Regions from separate parts of the Kitasatospora sp. NPDC127121 genome, predicted to be linked through region 1. Evidence: riboswitches for the same ligand, from Rfam matches in the RefSeq annotation. Region 1 holds a riboswitch; the other holds the start of a gene.
The links. Region 1 has a riboswitch for cobalamin ahead of ACFVHI_RS21050 (CoA-acylating methylmalonate-semialdehyde dehydrogenase). Riboswitches for the same ligand answer to the same signal wherever they lie in the genome.
Positions count from the first base shown of each region.

Region 2: another riboswitch for cobalamin. It lies ahead of ACFVHI_RS06035 (cobalamin biosynthesis protein); the one in region 1 lies ahead of ACFVHI_RS21050 (CoA-acylating methylmalonate-semialdehyde dehydrogenase).

Region 1 covers NZ_JBHXTQ010000041.1:41,065-51,472, reverse strand. The annotation lists gene ACFVHI_RS21080 (ABC transporter permease) at 1-452, shown strand, start outside; gene ACFVHI_RS21075 (ABC transporter permease) at 449-1,300, shown strand; gene ACFVHI_RS21070 (ABC transporter ATP-binding protein) at 1,297-2,787, shown strand; gene ACFVHI_RS21065 (MarR family winged helix-turn-helix transcriptional regulator) at 2,791-3,333, opposite strand; gene ACFVHI_RS21060 (M48 family metalloprotease) at 3,533-4,480, opposite strand; gene ACFVHI_RS21055 (BlaI/MecI/CopY family transcriptional regulator) at 4,471-4,929, opposite strand; cobalamin riboswitch at 5,195-5,386, shown strand; gene ACFVHI_RS21050 (CoA-acylating methylmalonate-semialdehyde dehydrogenase) at 5,601-7,100, shown strand; gene ACFVHI_RS21045 (acyl-CoA dehydrogenase family protein) at 7,108-8,247, shown strand; gene ACFVHI_RS21040 (enoyl-CoA hydratase/isomerase family protein) at 8,247-9,320, shown strand; gene mmsB (3-hydroxyisobutyrate dehydrogenase) at 9,317-10,249, shown strand; gene ACFVHI_RS21030 (enoyl-CoA hydratase) at 10,246-10,408, shown strand, end outside.
Region 2 covers NZ_JBHXTQ010000006.1:80,838-91,245, forward strand. The annotation lists gene ACFVHI_RS06015 (cobyrinate a,c-diamide synthase) at 1-1,241, opposite strand, end outside; gene cobO (cob(I)yrinic acid a,c-diamide adenosyltransferase) at 1,267-1,872, opposite strand; gene ACFVHI_RS06025 (putative cobaltochelatase) at 1,879-4,053, opposite strand; gene ACFVHI_RS06030 (cobyric acid synthase) at 4,050-5,588, opposite strand; gene ACFVHI_RS06035 (cobalamin biosynthesis protein) at 5,585-6,553, opposite strand; cobalamin riboswitch at 6,661-6,793, opposite strand; gene ACFVHI_RS06040 (alpha/beta hydrolase family protein) at 7,144-8,256, shown strand; gene ACFVHI_RS06045 (hypothetical protein) at 8,603-10,036, shown strand; gene ACFVHI_RS06050 (CDP-alcohol phosphatidyltransferase family protein) at 10,137-10,408, opposite strand, start outside.

The sequences.
Region 1 (10,408 bases):
CCGCCGTCACCCTCACCGGCCCCGACGGAGCCCCCGAGTCCTGGACCATGCTCGTCCTGCCGGTGCTCTCACTGGCCGTCCCCCAGATCGGCTGGAACACCCGCATCGTGCGCGGCGCGCTCGCCGACCAGGCCGCGCTGCCGCACGTCCAGGCCGCCGTCCTCGACGGCCTCGCGCGCCGACGCATCCTCAGCCACCACATGCTCCCCGGCGCCCTGTCCGCCATCGCCGTCGGCATCGCCACCTCCGCCGGCATGCTGCTGGGCGGCACCGTCGTCGTCGAGACCCTCTTCAACTACCCCGGCATCGGCGCCGTCCTGGCCGGGGCCATCGCCGACCGTGACACCCCGCTCGTCGCCGGAGTCGTGGCCGCGGCCGGCGCCGCCATCAGCCTGCTCCTGCTGCTGGCCGACCTCATCCGCACCACCGCCCTCGGAGAGGAGCGCCGATGACCGCCGATGCCCCGACCGCAGCGGCCCCCGCGCCCGCCACCCGGCGACGCAGGCACGTGCTCGTCCGCGCCGTCCCCGCGCTCCTGCTCGTCCTCCTCGCCCTCGCCGGACCGCTCCTCGCCCCTCACCCCATCGACACCCCCGTCACCTTCCCCTACGCCGAAGCCGGCGGCGACGCGCCGCTCGGCGGTGACCAGCTCGGCCGCGACGTCCTCAGCCGCCTGCTGACCGGCGGCGCACCCCTGATCGCCACAGCCGTGGCCATCGCCCTGGTCGTCACGGCGGCGGCCACCGTCCTCGGCATCCTCGCCGTCCTGCGGCCCCGGCTCGGCCGGTGGATCGAACGCGCCGCCGACCTGACGATCCTCCTGCCCTCCGTCCTCGCCATCATGCTCATCGCCCTGGCCTGGCCCGCCGGGGGACGCCTGGCCGTCGCAGCCGCCGCCACCCTCCTGGGCATTCCCTACGCCGTGCGCATCGTCGCCGCGGCAGCCGCCCCCATCGCCGCCACCGGCTACGTCGAGGCCGCGGCCGTCGGCGGCGAACGCCTGTGGCACCTGACGGTCCGCGAGGTGCTGCCCAACCTGCGCTCCACCCTCCTCGCCCTGTTCGGCCTGCGCTTCGTCGAAGGCGTCTACATCGTCTCGGTCGCCGCCTTCCTCCAGCTCGGCCCCCAACCCCCGGAAGCCGACTGGGCGTTGATGATCCGCGAGAACGCCGCCGGGATCACCCTCAACCCCTGGGCGGTCGGCGCGCCGTGCCTGGCCATCGGGCTGCTCGCCATCAGCGTCAACCTCGCCGCCGAAGCCCTCGCCCCCGCCCGGCCGACCCCGGAGACCCCGCTGTGAGTATCGCCGCCCCCGCCGCCCGCGCCACTGGCCTGTCCATCGCCCTCGCGGGTACGCCCCTGCTCACCGACGCCACTCTCGCCCTCACCCCGGGCCGGGTCACCGCCGTCACCGGCCCCTCCGGCGCCGGCAAGACCACCCTCCTGCGCGCCCTCGCCGGAGCCCTCCCGCCAGGCGCCCGCGTCACCACCGGCACCCTCGACGTCCTCGGCCACGACATCCTCGCCCTCCCGCCCGAGGACCTGCGCCGCCTTCGCCGCCACAAGCTCGCCTTCGTCGGCCAGGACCCGGGCTCAGACCTCAACCCGCGCATGCGCGTCGACCGCCTCCTGACCGAGACCGCCGCCGACCGCCGCCGAACCTCCGTACCCGACCTGCTGCGCGCCGTCCGCCTGCCGGTCGGCGAGCGCCTCGAACACCGCCGCCCCGCAGGCCTGTCCGGCGGTCAGCAGCGGCGTGTCGCCCTTGCCCGCGCCCTCGCCCGACGGCCCGAGATCCTCCTCCTCGACGAACCCACCGCCGGCCTCGACCCGGCCCTGCGCGACGACATCGCCGACCTGCTGCGCGAGATCGCCGACTCCGACGGCCTCGCCATCGCCCTCACCAGCCACGACCCGGACTTCGTCGCCCGCTGCGCCGACGACGTGCTGGCCCTGTGGCCCGACCGCCTTCCTGCGGCCCCGGCCCCGGCCCCGGCGGGGTCTGGGGCTGGGGTTGTGCCGGCAACGGCCGTGCAGGCCGCACGCGTTCGTACCAGGGCCGCCTCCGGAATGCCGCCCGTCGTGGAGGTGAAGGCGCTCAGCGCCGGCATCGGCACGGTCCGCACCCGCCACCGCGTCTTCGCCGCCGTCGACCTCGCCCTGATGCCCGGCACGCTGACCGGGATCACCGGCCCGTCCGGATGCGGCAAGAGCACGCTGCTGCGCACCCTGGCCGGCCTTCACCGGCCCGAGTCCGGCAGCGTCATCCTCCACGGCGAACACCTGGCCCCGTCCTACCGGCGCCGCAGCCGCGACCAGCGCCGCCGCATCCAGCTCGTCCCCCAGAACCCCCTCGGCGCCCTCAACCCGGCCCACACCGTCGGTGCCACCCTCACCCGGCCGCTGAAGCTGCACTTCGGCCTTCCCGCCGCCCGGTGCGAGGAGCGCGTCGCCGAACTGCTCACCGCCGTCGGCCTGCCCCCGCACTACGCGACCCGCCACCCCCACGAACTCTCCGGCGGCCAACGCCAGCGCGTCTCCCTCGCCCGCGCCCTGGCCGCCGAACCCGACGTCCTGCTCTGCGACGAGGTCACCTCCGCCCTCGACACCGACACCGCCGCCGCGCTCATGGACCTTCTCGACGACCTGCGCACCAGCCGGGGCCTGGCGGTGGTCCTCGTCAGCCACGACCTCCCCCTCGTCACGGGCCACGCCGACCACGTCCTGCCTCTCGCGGGCTCCCACTCCGCACCGCTCACCGCGCAGCAGCCCGCCGGCGTCCGCTGACTCCTACTCGGAGATCCACCGTCGGCGCTGCCCGCCGGTGAGCACCCAGCCGGGGCCCGAGGGCGGGGGTGTGCGGTGTCCCGCGCCGCGGGCGGCCGCCGTGCACACCCGCCGCAGCAGGGAGTTGAGTTCGGCGCGCTGGCCCTTCGTCAACGAGGCGAGCAGGTCGCCTTGGACGGCGGATGCGTCGTCGTGCAGCACGTCCAGCGCTGCCTGCCCGGCCGGGGTGATCGTCAGCACCTCCTGCCGCCCGCCGATCTGGACGACCATGGAGTGCACCAGGCCTGCCGACAGGAGGTCGTCCAGTGCCTGGGCGGAGTCGGCCCCGGTTGCGGCGGTTGCGGTTGCGGCGGCGTGCTCGGTGAGGTCGCGGCGCCCGTGCGGCCCCAGCTGGGCGAGTGCGGACAGCAGCGTCTGATGGGCCGGGCCCATTCCCCTCGCGTCGAGCCGGTCGGCCAGCAGCCGGTCGACCGCCCTGCCGGCCGTCGACAGGAGGTAGACGGTCTGTTCGAAGGGGCTCGTCGAGCCCGTCCTCCCGTCGTACACGCCAGGTCCCATCGTCCGGTGGCCGCCGTGTTCTCGGACCGGGGCCATGGTGGCGGCACCCGCGCGGGGACGCCGAGCCCGGAGGCCGGAGTGAACGCGGCCGCTGATCGCCGGCGGGCGGGCGGCTGCGCCAAGGCCCGCACGGGTAAGCCGAGCCTCACCATACCCGGACCCGCACGGTTGGTCTACATCGATGTCGTCAGACCGTGCCGTGGGCCCTCAGGGTCCGGGCCGCGTACTCGACGTACTCGTGCAGCCCGTAGGCCAAGGCCGCGCCGAGCAGGGCCGCGACCGTGACGGCGGCGACCAGGGCGACGGCGGCCCGCGCCCTGCGGCCGGTCGGGCGGGCGGGTGCGGGGCCCAGGAGGGCCTGGACGCGCTGGGGCACGGGGCCGGTGCTCACGGACAGCAGGGGCCCGGCGGTTCGGCGGGCGGACGGCGATCCGGCCAGGGCCGCCCGGGCGATGGCGGTCGCGGCGGTGCGCCGGTCGGCGACCGCGGCGGCGGCCTGCTCGTCGGCCCAGCGTTCCAGGTGGTAGTCGAGGTCGGCCCGCAGCCGGGCCAACGCCGGGTGTACGGCGGCGGCGAGGTCGACGGCGGCGGACAGCAGATGGTGGCGCCCGCGCAGGTGGGCGCGCTCGTGGGCGAGCAGCACCGCGCGCTCCGCCGGGCCCAGCGCGCTCAGCATGCCGGCCGAGACGACGACGCGGCCGGGGCGCCCCCGGTGGCCGGGCAGGGCGAAGGCCTCGGCGTCCTTGCCCGCGACCACGAGCAGGTCGCCGTCGCTCGTCGCATCAGCGGTCAGGCGCCAGGCACGGGCGAGGAGCACGCGGTGCCCGCGCCACCGCAGCGTCAGCCGTACGGCCTGGACGGCCAGCGCGGCCCCGGCAGCGCAGGACACCGGCACCACCGCCGGCCACCGGGCGACGACGCCGGACAGCGGCAGGTGCTCCAGGCCTGCCAGGAACGGGACGTGGAACAGCCCGGCGAGTGCCGCGACGGTACCGCCCGCCAGCAGGACGGCCGCGCCCGTGAGCGCGAGCGAGGCTTCGCGCGGAGGGAGCAGCAGGGCCAAGCGGCGTGCGGCGGGCGCCGCGGCCCAGGGGAGCAGCAGGGCCAGGGCGACGATCGTCAGGATCAGGCCCATGCGTCGTCCTCGGGCCCGGGCCTGCCGGAGTCCGCCGCGGTCGCGGCCCTGGCCCCGGTCTGGGCCTCGCTCTGGGCCTCGGTCTGGGCATCGAGGAGCAGGCGGCGCAGGACGTCCTCGTCGTCCTCGGACAGGGAGGAGACGAACCGCTTCAGCACGAGGTCGCGCTGGGGTTCCTTCTCCAACTCCCGGCGCATGCGCCCGGCCGCCAGTCCGGCGGCGTCCTCCACCGGGGCGTAGGCGAAGGACCGCGCGGGGCGGCTGCGGACCAGGGTCCCCTTCTCGTGCAGGCGCGTGAGGATCGTCGTCACGGTGGTGCGGGCCAGCCCGTGGTCCAGCGCCTCCTTGACCTGCTGGGCGGTCAGCGGCTCGCCGGCCGCCCACAACACCGCCAGCACGTCCGCGACCAGTTCCCCGTGCGGACGCCTGGCGTCCCGACCGACCCTCACATCGTTCTCCCTGTCCCGACACTCCCGGCAGGCACACTCCCGGCAGGCGCACCTCCGGCGCCGACAGCGGTCGGCGGCCGAGGCCTGCCCGCGCCGGTATGGCGAAGATGGGCCCGGCCTGTGTTGCTTAGGTGTGCCTCAGCTAACTTTACGGGCTCGTGGCCCCGCGCTGCCGGGTGCCTGATGGCGGACGCCGTCCGGTCACGTGCCGCTCGGCGCGGTGGAAAGCCGATGGCGCAACGCGCGTGCGGGCCTCTGGACTTACTAGGACGTCCAACTATATGGTCGACGGCAGGTCCGCGGTGTCAGGGAAGCCGGTGTGAGTCCGGCACGGTCCCGCCACTGTGACCGGGGAGTTCGTCCTCGCAGACGAAGGCCACTGGCAGCCAGCCGGGAAGGCCTGGGGGCGTGCGGTGATCCGGGAGTCAGGATACCGGCCGCGGGTGTTCCGTGTTTTCCACGAGGATGGAGACGACACGCATGACTCCGGGCTGCTCCCGCTCCACTGCCGCTCCTGGTCGTCCCGTGCCGACGGCCGCCGGGGCCCCGACGCCCTGACGTTCCGTTCCGCCGCCGCACGCCCGTGTCGCGGGGCGCACCACCGTGTGCCCGCCGACGGGCGGCGGCCTCCGATCCTCCTCCTCTCCCCACCTGTCGAGAGAAGGAACCCGATGGTCCGAGAACTGACCCACTTCGTCGCCGGCAAGCCCACCGCCGGCACCTCCGGTCGCTTCGGCGACGTGTACGACCCCAACACCGGCCGGGTGCAGGCCCGGGTGCCGCTGGCGAGCCGGGCCGAGGTCGAGGCGGTGATCGCCGACGCCGCGCAGGCCCAGCCCGCATGGGCCGCGTGGAACCCGCAGCGGCGCGCCCGCGTCCTGCTGCGCTTCCTCCAACTCGTCGAGCAGGAGAAGCAGGAGCTGGCCCGGCTGCTGTCCGCCGAGCACGGCAAGACCGTGGCCGACGCCCACGGGGACATCCAACGCGGCCTGGAGGTCGTGGAGTTCGCCGCCGGCATCCCGCACCTACTGAAGGGCGAGTTCAGCGACAACGCGGGCACCGGCATCGACGTGTACTCGATGCGCCAGCCGCTCGGCGTGGTCGCGGGCATCACGCCGTTCAACTTCCCCGCGATGATCCCGCTCTGGAAGGCCGCACCCGCCATCGCCTGCGGCAACGCCTTCGTCCTCAAGCCCTCGGAGCGCGACCCCTCGGTGCCGCTGCGCCTCGCCGAGCTGTTCCTGGAGGCCGGGCTGCCGCCGGGCGTGCTGAACGTGGTCAACGGCGGCAAGGAGGCCGTCGACACCCTGCTGGAGGACCCGCGGGTGCAGGCGGTCGGGTTCGTCGGCTCCACACCGATCGCCCAGTACGTGTACGCCACCGCCGCCGCGCACGGGAAGCGGGCGCAGTGCTTCGGCGGCGCCAAGAACCACCTGGTCGTGATGCCGGACGCCGACCTCGACCAGGCCGCGGACGCGCTGATCGGCGCCGGCTACGGCTCGGCCGGCGAGCGCTGCATGGCGATCTCGGTGGCCGTCCCGGTGGGGGAGGAGACCGCCGACGCCCTGGTGGCCAAACTGGTCGAGCGGATCGCCGCGCTGAAGGTCGGGCGCTCGGACGACCCGGCGGCGGACTTCGGCCCGCTGGTCGGCGCCGACGCGCTGGAGCGGGTCCGCGGCTACCTGGACCTCGGGGTCGAGGAGGGCGCCGAACTCGTCGTCGACGGGCGGGACTTCCGGCTGGAGGGGCACGAGGACGGCTACTTCCTCGGCGCCTCGCTGTTCGACCGCGTCACGCCGGACATGCGGATCTACCGGGAGGAGATCTTCGGCCCCGTCCTGACCGTGCTCCGCGCCGCCGACTACGAGGAGGCGCTGCGCCTGCCCGGCGAGCACGAGTTCGGCAACGGCGTGGCCATCTACACCCGGGACGGCGACACGGCGCGGGACTTCGCCCGCCGGGTGAACACCGGCATGGTCGGCGTCAACGTGCCGATCCCCGTGCCGGTCGCGTACCACACCTTCGGCGGCTGGAAGCGCTCCGGGTTCGGCGACCTCAACCAGCACGGGCCGGACTCGATCCGCTTCTACACCCGCACCCGGACCGTCACCTCGCGCTGGCCCTCCGGGGTCAAGGAGGGCGCGAGCTTCACCATCCCGACGATGGGCTGAGGGCGCCGTGCACGACCTCACAGAGGACCAGCTCGCCATCGCGGCGACCACCCGGGCCTTCGCCCACGAACACCTGGCGCCGAACGCGGTCGCGTGGGACCAGGCCAAGCACTTCCCGGTGGACGTGCTGCGCAAGGCGGCGGACGTCGGCCTGGCCGGTGTCTACGTCCGCGAGGAGTCCGGCGGCTCCGGACTCACCCGCGCCGACGGCGTGCTCGTGTTCGAGGCGCTGGCCACCGGCTGCCCGTCCATCGCCGCCTACCTGTCCATCCACAACATGGTCGCCTGGATGATCGACCGCTACGGCGACGACGCCCAGCGCGCCCGGTGGCTGCCGGGCCTCAGCGCCATGGCGACCCCCGCCAGCTACTGCCTCACCGAGCCCGGCGCGGGCTCGGACGCGGCGGCACTGACCACCCGAGCCCGCCGGGACGGCGACCACTGGGTCCTCGACGGCGTCAAGCAGTTCATCTCGGGCGCAGGGGCCTCCCGGGTCTACCTGGTGATGGCCCGCACCGGCGGACCGGGGGCCGGCGGGGTGTCCGCGTTCGTCGTCGAACGCGACGACGCCGGCGTCTCGTTCGGGCCCGACGAGAAGAAGATGGGCTGGAACGCCCAGCCCACCCGCCAGGTGCGGCTGGACGGCGTCCGGCTCCCGGCCGACCGCCTCCTCGGAGTCGAGGGCGAGGGCTTCCGGATCGCCATGAACGGGCTGAACGGAGGCCGGCTCGGCATCGCCGCCTGCTCCCTCGGCGGAGCGCAGGACGCCCTGGAGCGGGCCACCCGCTACCTGGCGGACCGCGAGGCGTTCGGCGCCCGGCTCCTGCACGCCCAGGCGCTGCAGTTCCGGCTCGCCGACATGGCCACGGAGCTGGAGGCGGCCAGGTCGCTGCTCTGGCGGGCCGCCTCGGCCCTGGACCGGGGGGACCCCAGAGCGCCGGAGCTGTGCGCGATGGCCAAGCGGCACGCCACCGACACCGGCTTCGAGGTCGCCAACCAGGCGCTCCAACTGCACGGCGGCTACGGCTACCTGGCCGAGTACGGCATCGAGAAGATCGTCCGCGACCTGCGGGTGCACCAGATCCTGGAAGGAACCAACGAGATCATGCGCGTCATCGTTGCCCGCGGCCTGACCGGGGCCGCGTGATGGCCGGGAACGACCTCGACGAGGTCCTGGTCCACCGCGAGGGCCGGGCCGGCCTGATCGTCCTCAACCGCCCCGCAGCCCTGAACGCCCTCACCCACGGCATGGTGCGAAGGATCTCCGAAGCCCTGGACGCGTGGGAGGAGGACGAGCGGGTCGAAACCGTGGTCATCACCGGCGCCGGTGAGCGGGCCTTCTGCGCCGGCGGCGACATCGTCGCCATCCACCGCGCCGCCACCGGCGCGGACCCGGGCGCCGTCGAGGAGTTCTGGCGCGACGAGTACCGCCTCAACGCCCGCATCGCCCGCTACCCCAAGCCCTACGTCGCGCTCATGAGCGGCATCGTGATGGGCGGCGGGGTCGGGGTCTCCGCCCACGGCAGCGTCCGGATCGTCACCGGGACCACACGCATCGCCATGCCCGAGGCCGGCATCGGCTTCGTCCCCGACGTCGGCGGCACCTACCTGCTCGCCCTCGCACCGGGAGAGCTGGGTACCCACCTCGCCCTGACCGCGGGTTCCGTCGGCGCCGGTGACGCGCTGCTCTGCGGCCTCGCCGACCACTTCGTCCCGGCCGAGCGGCTGCCCGCGCTGCTGGACGACCTGGCCGAACTCCCCGTGCACGACGCCCTCGAACGGAACGTCGGGCCCGCACCGGCCGGCGTGCTGGACGGCCGGCGGGCCTGGATCGACCACTGCTACGGGGCCGACACCGTGGAGGAGATCCTCGACCGCCTGCGGGACAGCGGCGAACCGGAGGCCAAGGAGGCCGCGGACCGGATCGCCGCCAACTCGCCCGCCGCCGTGAAGGCCACCCTCGCCGCCCTGCGCCGGGCCCGCACCCTCGGCCCGCTGGAGGCCGTCCTCGACCAGGAGTACCGGACCTCCTGCGCGGCGCTCTCCACGCCGGACCTGGCCGAGGGGATCCGCGCCCAGGTGATCGACAAGGACCGCTCCCCGCGGTGGAACCCGTCGACGCTGAGCGCCGTCGAGCCCGCCACGGTGGCCCGCTACTTCGCCCCGCTCGGCGACCGGGAACTCGGCCTGGCCCCCACCACACCCCTGGAGCGCTGGTGACCCACCGCAACGGATTCAACGGATTCAACGGATTCAACGGAGTCATCGGATTCATCGGACTCGGCAACATGGGCGGCCCGATGGCCGCCAACCTCGCCACGGCCGGACACACCGTGACCGGCTACGACCTGGCGCCGGAGGCGCTGCGGCGGGCGTCCCGGACGGAGAGCGGCGTCCGTCCGGCGCGGTCCGCGACCGAGGCGGTACGGGAGGCCGACGTCGTCATCAGCATGCTGCCGGCCGGCCGGCACGTGCTGGCCGCCTACGCGGACCTGCTGCCCGCCGCCCGCCCGGGAACGCTCTTCGTCGACTGCTCCACGATCGACGTCGCGGACGCCCGGGCGGCGCACGACCTCGCCGTGAACGCCGGGCACCGGGCCGTGGACGCGCCGGTCTCCGGCGGGGTGGTCGGCGCCACGGCCGCGAGCCTCACCTTCATGGTCGGAGCCGCCGAGCCGGACTTCGAGGCGGCCCGACCGGTGCTGGAGGCGATGGGCCGCAAGGTCGTGCACTGCGGACCCCCCGGTGCGGGGCAGGCCGCGAAGATCTGCAACAACATGATCCTGGGCATCTCGATGATCGCGGTCAGCGAGGCCTTCGTGCTCGGGGAGAGCCTCGGGCTCAGCCACCAGGCGCTCTACGACGTCGCCTCGACCGCCTCCGGCCAGTGCTGGGCGCTCACCACCAACTGCCCCGTCCCCGGGCCGGTGCCGGCCAGCCCGGCCAACCGCGACTACGCGGCCGGGTTCGCCGCCGCCCTGATGGCCAAGGACCTCGGCCTCGCCGCCGGGGCCGCCGAGGCCGCCGGCCTGCCCACCGAACTCGGACGCAGGGCGGCACAGCTGTACGCGGACTTCGCGCAGGCCGACGACGACGCCGGCCTGGACTTCTCGGCGATCATCACCACCCTGAGGGAGGACGGCAAGTGACCGGCTACGAGACGATCCTGGTCGAGCGCAAGGGCCGGGTGGGGCTGATCACGCTCGACCGGCCCAAGGCGCTCAACGCGCTCAACACCCTCCTGATGAACGAAGTCGTGCAGGCGGCAACGGAGTTCGACCGTGACCCGGAGATCGGCTGCCTGGTCA
Region 2 (10,408 bases), on a different contig from region 1:
GTGGGCAGGCGCCAGCCCCAGGCGGGGTGTTCGCCCGCGCCCGGTTCGCAGACCGTGCGGTGGAACTCGTGGCCGCGTACCCGGGTGCCGGTCCGGGCGAGCGGGGAGTCGTGCAGGGCGACGGCCTCCCGGTAGCCGAGGGTGAGCCGTTCGGTCATCCGGGCGCCGGTGTCCAGTACGCCGCACATCGGCAGGCCGTCCAACTCGCGCCCCAGGTAGAGCAGTCCGGCGCATTCGGCGGCGATCGGGCCGCCGCCGGCGGCGAACGCCGCGATGGCCCCGCGCAGTGCCGTGTTGCCGCTCAGCTCCCGGACGTACAGCTCGGGGAAGCCGCCGCCGATCACCAGGCCGGCCGTGCCGTCGGGCAGTGCCGTGGCGTGCAGCGGGTCGAAGGGGACGACCTCGGCGCCTGCGGCGGTGAGGAGTTCGGCGTTCTCGGCGTACGAGAAGGAGAACGCGGCGCCGCCCGCGACCGCGATCCGCGGCGTGCCGGCCACCGGGTCGACCTCGGCCGACGGGCTCCACGGTTCGGCGGTCAACTCCGGTGCCGTCCGGGCGAGTTCGAGCAGGGCGTCCAAGTCGACCGAGGCGGCGACGAGTTCACCCATGTCGGCGACGGCACGCAGGGCCTCCGCCGAGCGCTCCACGGCCGGGATCAGCCCGAGGTGGCGCGACGGCGTGGCGACGGTCGTGGAGCGGCGCAGCGCGCCCAGCACGGGCACGCCCGAGCCCTCCTCCAGGGCCTCGCGCAGGAGTTGCTCGTGCCGGTCGGAGGCGACCCGGTTGAGGATCACCCCGGCGAGGCGCACCTCCGGGTCCCAGGAGGCGAAGCCGTGCACCAGCGCGGCCACCGACCGGGACTGCGAGGAGCCGTCCACCACCAGCACCACGGGCGCCCGCAGCAGCTTGGCGACGTGCGCGGTGGAGGCCAGCTCCCCCCGCCCGGAGGCCCCGTCGAACAGGCCCATGACCCCCTCGACCACCGCGACGTCCGCTCCCGCCGCGCCGTGCAGGAAGAGCGGGGCGATCCTCTCCGGGCCGCACAGAAAGGCGTCCAGGTTGCGGCCCGGGCGCCCGGCGGCGAGCGCGTGGTAGCCCGGGTCGATGTAGTCGGGGCCGACCTTGTGCGGGGACACCGCCAGCCCGCGCGCGGCGAGCGCCGCGATCAGGCCGGTGGCGACGGTGGTCTTGCCGGCGCCCGAGGAGGGTGCGGCGATGACGAGGCGGGGGATGGCGGCCAACGGCCTGCCGGCAGTGCTCAACGGTCTACCACTCGATACCGCGCTGGCCCTTGCGGCCGGCGTCCATGGGGTGCTTGACCTTGGTCATCTCGGTGACCAGGTCGGCGAATTCGGTCAGCGGTTCGGGTGCGTACCGGCCGGTGATGACGACGTGCTGGCTGCCCGGGCGGTCCTTGAGCACCGACACGACCTCCTCCGGGTCGACCCAGCCCCAGTGCATGGGGTAGGTGAACTCGTCCAGCACGTAGAAGCGGTAGGTCTCGGCCGCCAGGTCGCGCTTGACCTGCTCCCAGCCCTCCTTGGCGGCCGCCTCGCTGTCCATCTCCATCTCGCTGGAGCGCTGGATCCACGACCAGCCGGAGCCCATCTTGTGCCAGTCGACCGTGCCGCCCTCGCCGGAGGCGCCGAGCACGCGCAGCGCGTTCTCCTCGCCGACCTTCCACTTGGCGGACTTCACGAACTGGAACACCCCGACGGGCCAGCCCTGGTTCCAGGCCCGCAGCGCCATGCCGAACGCGGCCGTTGACTTGCCCTTGCCGGGGCCGGTGTGCACGGCGGTGATCGGCTGCGTGCGGCGCTGACGGGTCGTCAGGCCGTCGGCGGGGACGCTCTCGGGGACACCCTTGGGCATGTCGGCTCAGGCCGCCTTTCGCATGGTGGTGGCACGGTTCTCACGACGGTTCTCATGGCGGCTGTCGCGCCGGCCGTCGTGGCGGTTCTCGCGGACGAGCGAGGCGACGCCCTCGGGGCGCAGCTCGTCCAGGCTGACGGCGGTGCCGCCGAGCAGTCCGGCCAGGGTGCGGGCGAGGCCGAGCCGGACGGGGCCGGACTCGCAGTCCAGCACCACGCTGGCGGTGCCCTGCGCGGCGAACAGTCCAGCCGCGCGCTGCGACCGGGCGAGCGCGTCCCGCCCGCCGGTGGCCCGGCCGTCGGTCACCACGACCAGCAGCGGGCGGCGGCTCGGGTCGCGCAGCCGCTCCACCCGCAGGACCTCGTGCGCGCGCAGCAGGCCGGCGGCCAGCGGGGTGCGGCCGCCGGTGGGCAGCGACTCCAGCCGGGCCGCGCCGACCTCCACGGACGAGGTCGGCGGCAGCGCCAGTTCGGCGTCCGCGCCCCGGAAGGTGATCATGCCGATCTTGTCGCGCCGCTGGTAGGCGTCCATCAGCAGGGACAGCACGGCGCCCTTGACGGCGGTCATCCGCTGCCGGGCGGCCATCGAGCCGGAGGCGTCGACGACGAACAGCACCAGGTTGGACTCCCGCCCCTGGCGGACCTGTTCGCGGAAGTCGTCCTTGCGCAGCACCAGCGCCCGGCCGGCCCGCCCGCGCGCCGCCTGGTGCGGCGCGGCGGCCTGCAAGGTGGCGGTCAGGTGCAGGCGGCTGAGCGTGCCCTGGGGGCGCCGGGCGCGCACGGTGTGCCCGCCGGTGGTCTCGGCGGGGGAGCGGCGGCCCTGGGCGCCGTGGCCGGTGCCCTGCACGGTGAACAGCTTGGTCCGGTACGGGTCGCCAGCCGCGACCGGCGCCGACTCCCGGGCGGGGGCGGGGTGTTGGGCCGGTACGGGCTGCTGGAGCGGCTCGTCCGGCTCGGCGGCCGATGCCTGCGGGCCGGAGGTGGGCTCGGGGGCTCCGCCGCCGTCCGGGCCGCCGCCGGGGCCGCCGTCCGGGCCGGGACCGTCGTCCTCGGGGCCGTCGCCCTCGCCGTCCCCGTCGCCCTCGGTCTCTCCTGAGCCTCCGAGCTCCCCGGACCCCTCGGGCTCCGAGGGCTCGGAGGGCTCCGATGGCTGCGCGGGCTCCTCCGGCTGCGCGTGCTCCTCCAGCGTCCGGTCGAGCTGCTCCTCGTCCAGCCCCGGCGCGTCGAAGGGGTTGCGGCGGCGCCGGTGCGGCAGCGCCAGCTGGGCGGCCTTGCGGACGTCCTCCTCCAGCACCTCGGTCCGCCCGTCCCAGGCGGCGAGCGCGACGGCGGTGCGGGCCATCACGATGTCGGCGCGCAGCCCGTCCACCTCGAACGCTGCGCACACGGCGGTGATCTGACGTAGCGCCATATCCGTCAGCTCCACCTTGGGCAGCAACTCCCGGGCGGCGGTGATGCGTTCGGCGAGCGCCTGCTCGTCCGCGGCGAACCGCGCGGCGAAGCCGGCCGGGTCGGCGTCGTAGCCGAGCCGGCGGCGGACCACCTCGGCGCGCTCGGCCGGGTCCCGGGTGGCGGCGATCTCGACGGTCAGGCCGAACCGGTCGAGCAGCTGCGGCCGCAGCTCGCCCTCCTCGGGGTTCATCGTGCCGACCAGCAGGAAGCGGGCGGCGTGCCGCACCGACACGCCCTCGCGCTCGACGTACGAGCGGCCCATCGCGGCGGCGTCCAGCAGCAGGTCCACGACGTGGTCCTGGAGCAGGTTCACCTCGTCGATGTAGAGCACGCCGCGGTGCGCCTTGGCGAGCAGCCCCGGCTCGTACGCCTTGACGCCCTCGGCGAGCGCCCGTTCCAGGTCGAGCGAGCCGACGATCCGGTCCTCGGCCACGCCGACCGGCAACTCGACCAGCTGGGCGGGGCGTTCGGATGCGGAGGGGCGGTCGTGCGGCCCGTCCGGGCACTGCGGGTCCGGCGCGGACGGGTCGCAGGCGAACCGGCAGCCGTCGACGGCCGCGAGGGTCGGCAGCAGGCCGGCCAGCGCGCGCACCATGGTCGACTTCGCGGTGCCCTTCTCGCCGCGCACCAGCACGCCGCCCACGGCTGGCGAGACCGCGTTGAGCAGCAGGCCGAGCCGCAGGTCGGGCATGCCGACGATCGCGGTGAACGGATAGCGGACGTCACTCATGCATACTCCCCAGGTGCCCCGGGCGCCAGGAACGGCAGCGATCCGGCCGCCGGCACCCCGCCCTCGATCAGCTTCCACAGCGCGTCGGTGTCCGCGTGCTCCTCGATCAGGTCGCCCAGCCGGTCCAGCCGGGCCTCGCGCGCCTCGGCGAACGAGGTGTCCGGCGCCGGCACGAACGCCCGGCCCGCCAACGCGGCGACCTCGCGCAGGAGTTCACGACGGAAGCCGTCGTTCTCCAGCGCGCCGTGCCAGGTCGTGCCCCACACCGGGCCGACCCGGCAGCCGTCCAGGCCGTGCCCGTCGTCATCGGAGAAGAACGGCTCGCCCCCCTCCACGGCCACCACCCCGTGGTGGATCTCGTACCCCTCGACCCGCTGCCCGTACGCCGTGCCGACCGGGCGCGCCAGCACCTTCTCGGCGCCGAACCGCACGTGCGTCGGCAGCAGGCCCAGGCCCTCGACCGAGCCGGCCCCGGACTCCACCTCGTCCTCGATCCCGCGCGCCAGCATCTGGTAGCCGCCGCACACCCCGAGGACCGGCAGCCCGGCCGCCGTCCGCGCCTTCAGCGCCGGCTCCAGGCCGCGTTCGCGCAGCCAGGCCAGGTCGGCCACGGTGGCCCGGGTGCCGGGCAGCACCACCAGGTCGGCGTCGGCCAGTTCCTCCGGCCGGGTCACCCAGCGCACCAGCACGCCGGGCTCCTGCGCCAGGGCGTCCAGGTCGGTGAAGTTCGACAGCCGGGGGAAGCGCACCACGGCCACCCGCAGTACGTCCGCCCCGAGCGGGCCGCGGCCGTCGACCCGGTCCACCACCGTGGACAGGTCCAGCGAGTCCTCGGCGTCCAGCCACAGGCCCGGCAGCATCGGCAGGGTGCCGAGCACCGGACGGCCGGTCAGCCCGTGCAGCATGTCCAGGCCGGGCGCCAGCAGCCGCGCGTCGCCGCGGAACTTGTTGACGAACCAGCCCGCCACGTGCCGCTGGTCCTGCGCCGACAGCAGCGCCAGCGTCCCGTACATCGCCGCGAAGACGCCGCCGCGGTCGATGTCCCCGACCACCACCACCGGCAGCCCGGCGGCCGTCGCCAGGCCCATGTTGGCGATGTCCCGGTCCCGCAGGTTGATCTCGGCGGGCGAACCGGCGCCCTCGCAGACCACCACCTCGTAGCGGCGGCGCAGATCCGCCAGGCACTCCAACGACCGTTCCAGCAGGACGGGCTTGCGCTCGCGGTAGTCCAGCGCGCCCACCTCGGCGACCGGCCGGCCCAGCAGCACCACCTGGCTGCGGCCGTCCGCGCCCGGTTTCAGCAGCACCGGGTTCATCGCCGCCTCCGGCTCCACCCGGGCCGCCTGCGCCTGCATCGCCTGCGCCCGGCCGATCTCGGCGCCGTCGGCGGTGACGAAGGAGTTCAGCGACATGTTCTGCGCCTTGAACGGCGCGACCCGCACCCCCTGCCGGGCCAGCCAGCGGCAGATGCCCGCGGTCACCACACTCTTGCCCGCGTCCGAGGTCGTCCCGGCGACCAGCAGTGCGTTGCTCATGCCCTTCCCCTCCACCGTGTCGTCAGCAAGCGCAGCGCGACGTGCCCCGCGACCGTCGTACCCAGGGCCAGCGCGCCCACCCGCCGGGAGAGCACGCAGGCCCGCTCGATGTCGTCCACCGTCACCGGGCGCAACTCCGCGCCCAGCACCGGCCGGTGCTCCACCCGCTCCCCGTACTGGAGGGTCCCGCCCAGCCGGACGCCCACCGCGCCCGCGAAGGCCGCCTCCGCCTGGCCCGCGTTCGGGCTCGGGTGCGCCGAACCGTCCCGCCGCCAGACCCGCCAGGCCGTTTTCGGCTGCGGCGCGGCGGCCACCGTGAGCAGCGCCGTCAGCCGGGCGCCCGGCCAGCCCGCCACGTCGTCGAGCCGGGCCGAGGCCCAGCCGAACCGGGCGTACCGCGGCGAGCGGTGGCCGACCATCGCGTCCAGCGTGTTCACCGCGCGGAACGCCAGCAGCCCCGGCGTGCCCGCCAGCGTGCCCCAGACCAGCGCGTTCACCACGGCGTCCGCCGTGTTCTCGGCCACCGACTCGACCACCGCGCGGGCGATCTGCGGCCCGTCCAGCGCGCTCGGATCCCGCCCGCACAGGTGCGGCAGCCGTTCCCGCGCGGCCGTCAGGTCGCCCGTGGCCAGCGACCGGCCGATGGTGCGCGCCTCCCGGGTCAGCGAGGTGCCGCCCAGCACCGTCCAGGTCGCGGCGGCCGCCAGCGCGGCCCGGCCCAGCGGACGCCGGCCCACCGTACGGTCCAGGGCCACCGCGCCGGCCGCGACCGCGCCCACGCACATCGCCGTGTACCCGGCGCCGGCCACCCGGTCGTCCTGCCACACCCGCCGCTCCAGCCGGGTCGCCGCGCCGCCGAAGACGGCCACCGGGTGGCCGCGCCGGGGGTCGGCGAAGCGGGCGTCCGCGGCGAAGCCCGCGGCGGCGCCGAGCGCGAACGCGGCGGCGCGGGTCAGCGGGCGCACGGCGGGTTCGGCGGAAGGCCGCGTCGGGTCCGGCGGGTCGGGGCAGCCTGCATCGCGTGCGTGTCCTCACTCAGGGTCCGCGCCCTGGATCGACGTACCGGGGGCGAGAGTCTCCTGGCTTCCGGGTCGGACGCACCCCCGGGCCTTCCAGCGGCTTCTGACGGTCCGCCGTGGCAATGTTCCGAGCGTGCTCCCCGGTGACAGTGGCGGGACCGCGCCGGACTCGCACCGGCTTCCTCTGCATGCCTCCGTTTGGCCCCAGGATCCCATCACGCGGCCGAACCGGGAGTCAACCGAGGTCACGGAGGGGTTGGTCACACCTCGGAGCCCTGTCGCCGGTGCCGTTCTCGCCCGCCCGAGGCCCGCCCCGCCCGACGCCCCGCCCGCCCGAGGCCCGCCCCGCCCGACGCCCCGCCCGCCTGACGCCCGCCCTGCCCGACGCCCCGCCGTACCCCGGACGGCCCAGCCCGGTGGCCGCCCGCGCGGCCCCCCGGTGAACTGGTGCCCGAACACCGTCCGAGCAGCGCCCGGACACCGCCCGGACACCGTCCGGTCCAAGACCAGCCAAGACCAGCAGAGCGGGGAGCGATATGCGTTGGGGAACCGCGGCCGTCGTGGCGGCCGCCGTCGTCGGCGCCGGGGCCGCCGTCCTGGTGATCGGCCGTCGGGCCTCCGAACGGCTGGTCCACCCGGCGAGCGCCGTCCGGGAGTCGGGCCCCGTCCTGGTGCGGAGCCTCGCCGCGGGCCGGATCACCTTCAACCGCCGCCCCGAGAGCCTGCGCCCCGGCCGATGGGCCGTGGAGTGGGACGACCACGGCCACGCCGTCGTCGAGGACGTCCTGCACAGCGACGAGAACGGTGTCACCCGCCGCCTCGTCCGCGCCGACCGGGGCACCCTCACTCCCGGCACCGAGGTCCGCTTCACCCCCCGCGTCCACCTCGGCGACCCCACGGAGGCGCTCGGCCTCCCCTTCACCGACATCGCCGCCGACGGCGAACTCGGCGCGCTCCCCGCCTGGCGCCTCGACGGCAAACGCGGCACCTGGGTGATCCTCGTCCACGGCCCCGGCGCCGACCGGCAGCAGACCCTCCCGGTCCTCCCCGTCCTCGACCGCCTCGCCCTGCCCGCCCTCGCCGTCACCTACCGGGGCGACCAGGGCGCCCCCGCCTCGCCGGACGGGCTCGGCCACTTCGGCGAGACCGAGTGGCGCGACGTCGAGTCGGCGGTCCGGCTCGCCCTCGACAGCGGCGCCGGCCGGGTCATCCTGTACGGCTGGTCCCTCGGCGCCACTATGGCCCTCCAGACGGCCTCCCGCTCCGCCTGGGCCCATGCCATCAGCGGCCTCGTCCTGGACTCGCCGGTCCTCGACCTGCCCGCCACCGCCCGCCGCGGCGCCGCCCGGGCCGGCTACACCGGCGCCGCCGCCGAGCTCGGCGCCCTCGCCGCCGAGGGCCGCACCGGCGTCGACCTCGCCGACTTCAGCCGCATCGCCGAGGGCGCCGACCTGCGTGTCCCCACCCTCCTCCTGCACAGCCCCGACGATCAGGTCGCCCCGTTCCGCGCCGCCGAGCGCCTCGCTGCCGCCCGCCCCGGCGTGGTCAGCCTCCGGCCTTTCCCGGGCGCCGACCACGCCACCCTCTGGAACTCGGCCCCCACCCACTACACCGAACTCCTCCGCCGCTGGCTCACCCCCCTTCTCTGAACCCAGCCCCCCCCGCACGAGAAGTCACACCGACAGGGCCTCTGTACGAAACCCGGACCTCACCCGTCAGCCACGGAGTGTGACCGGTCGGGCGGGTAGCGCGACCGCCGCCGCAAGGGTTGAGCCGGGATGGCATGCCCCCGCCACCTGTTTCCGGCCAGGCGGTTTGCCTCTGTTGCCCGATTGTTGCCCGATCTTGGGGAGGCGCCGTCGACGGCCGCCCGTCCGTACAGCCAACCGGATGTGACAGAAGGCCGGTACAAGGGGAAGACTGCTCGACGTGACGTCTCGGAATCCGCGCGACCGTGATGCCCCGCTCCCTCCGACGATCGGTACTGGTGCGACGGTGACCCGTCTCCCCGGTACGGCCCACCGGCCCGCCGCCGGCAAGCCGGGCGGGGCCGGGGTACCCCGCCGACGAGGGCCCGCTGCGGCGCCCGGTCGGGGGAGGGTTCCCGTACCGGAGGGCTTCCCCGCGCCGGCCGAGCTGGCGCCGCTGGCCCGCCGGATGCTGGTGGACGCCGTCCGGATCGCCCGCTGGGCGGGGGACCTGGAAGAGGTCGACAAGCGGGGCGAGCTGCTGCCCGACGACGCCCGTGCGGCGGGTCGGGCGCTGGCCATGACGGTCGGCGCCGCCGCCAAGGCGTGGGGGCAGGCACTGCTGGTCGGCCTGGTGGAGGCCAGGGACGGCGGTGCGGTCCCGGGCTGGCGCCTGCACGCCTGGGAGCACGACGACGAGGCGGTGGTCCGCGGCTGGTCGGCGCTGTTCGACGCCTGGACGCTGCTGGCCCCGGTGCCGCCGGCCGCCCTGCGGGGCGTGTTCGCGGTGCTGGCCGGCCAGGCGGTGGACCAGGCGCCTCAGTTGCTGTCGTTCCTGCACCTGGTGGCCGGTCCGGTGTCGGACGGCGAACTGCTGGAGCTGCTGCGCCGGGGTCTGGACGAGCGCCGGGTGGGTGGCACGGACGGTTCGGGCCTGTCGCCCGTGCCGCACGCCGCCTCGGCGGTGTCGGCGGTCCGCGGCACGTGCCGGGAGCCGCAGATCGACACCCCGCCGTCGCCGGCGGACGTGGCCGCGGTCCTGGACTGGATGCTGGACGGCCTGGCGGCCGTCGGGGCCGTGGTCCGCAGGGACGAGGCCGCCGAGCTGTCGCCGCTGGGCCACTGGGCGGTGCGGGCGAAGCTGGAGGAGATCTGCACGGTCGCGCAGACCGCGGCCGGGCACATCGAGCAGAGCGCCTTCGAGCTGCTGAACGCCTGCGCGGACTATTCGCCGGGCCCGGCGCGGGCCGAGTTCCGCGCCTGGGTGGCGGCCCGTCCGGCCGATCGGGCGGTGGCGGAGCTGCTGGACGCGGCGCAGGGGGACGACGCGCTGGTGCGCGGGCTGGCCTTCGAGGCGCTGCGGGTGGCCGGCGGCCCGGCGGAGCAGGCGGTGCGGGGGTCGGTGGACGAGCCGGTGCTGCGCCCGTACGCGCTGCTGTGGCTGGCGGAGCGCTCGGACGAGGGGGTTTCGCCGGCGGACGTGCTGGGGGCGGAGGACGCGGCCTGGCTGTGGGTGGACACGGCGGCGGCGGTGCTGGACCACGGCGAGACGGAGCTGCTGGTGGGCCACGTCGAGGGCGCCGCGGCGGGCGATCCGGTGCGGCTGTTCGCCCGGGCCCGGCAGTCGGGGCACCCGCGGGCGGCCTCGGTGCTGTCGGCGGTCTCGAGCGTGCATCCGGATCCGGGCGTGGCGCGGGCGGCCCGCCGCTCGGCGTTCAGCGTGCACACCGGCGGTGCCTAGCGGCGCCCGTCGACGCCTAGCAGCGCCCGCCGAAGAGCGGGCACGACGAAGAGGGGCCCGGATCCGACTGGATCCGGGCCCCTCTCGCGTACGGGAACGACTAGCCGAGGCGGGACTCCGCCCGCCTGGCGCGGACGTCGCCGACCTTCTGTCCGACCTTGCGCCGGATGACCAGCAGTGGGGCCATCGCGGCGAGCGTGATCTGGGCGAAGGCGCCGACGTGCATCAGGGCGTCGCCACCGGGCAGGCCGGTCGCCCAGGCCGCGAGGCAGCCGATGGAGACGACGATCCAGCACAGCGTGGCGGTGGCCAGCAGCCCCTGGGGCTTGGGGTACTCGATCCGGCTGACCATGAGGTACGCGGCGCCGAAGA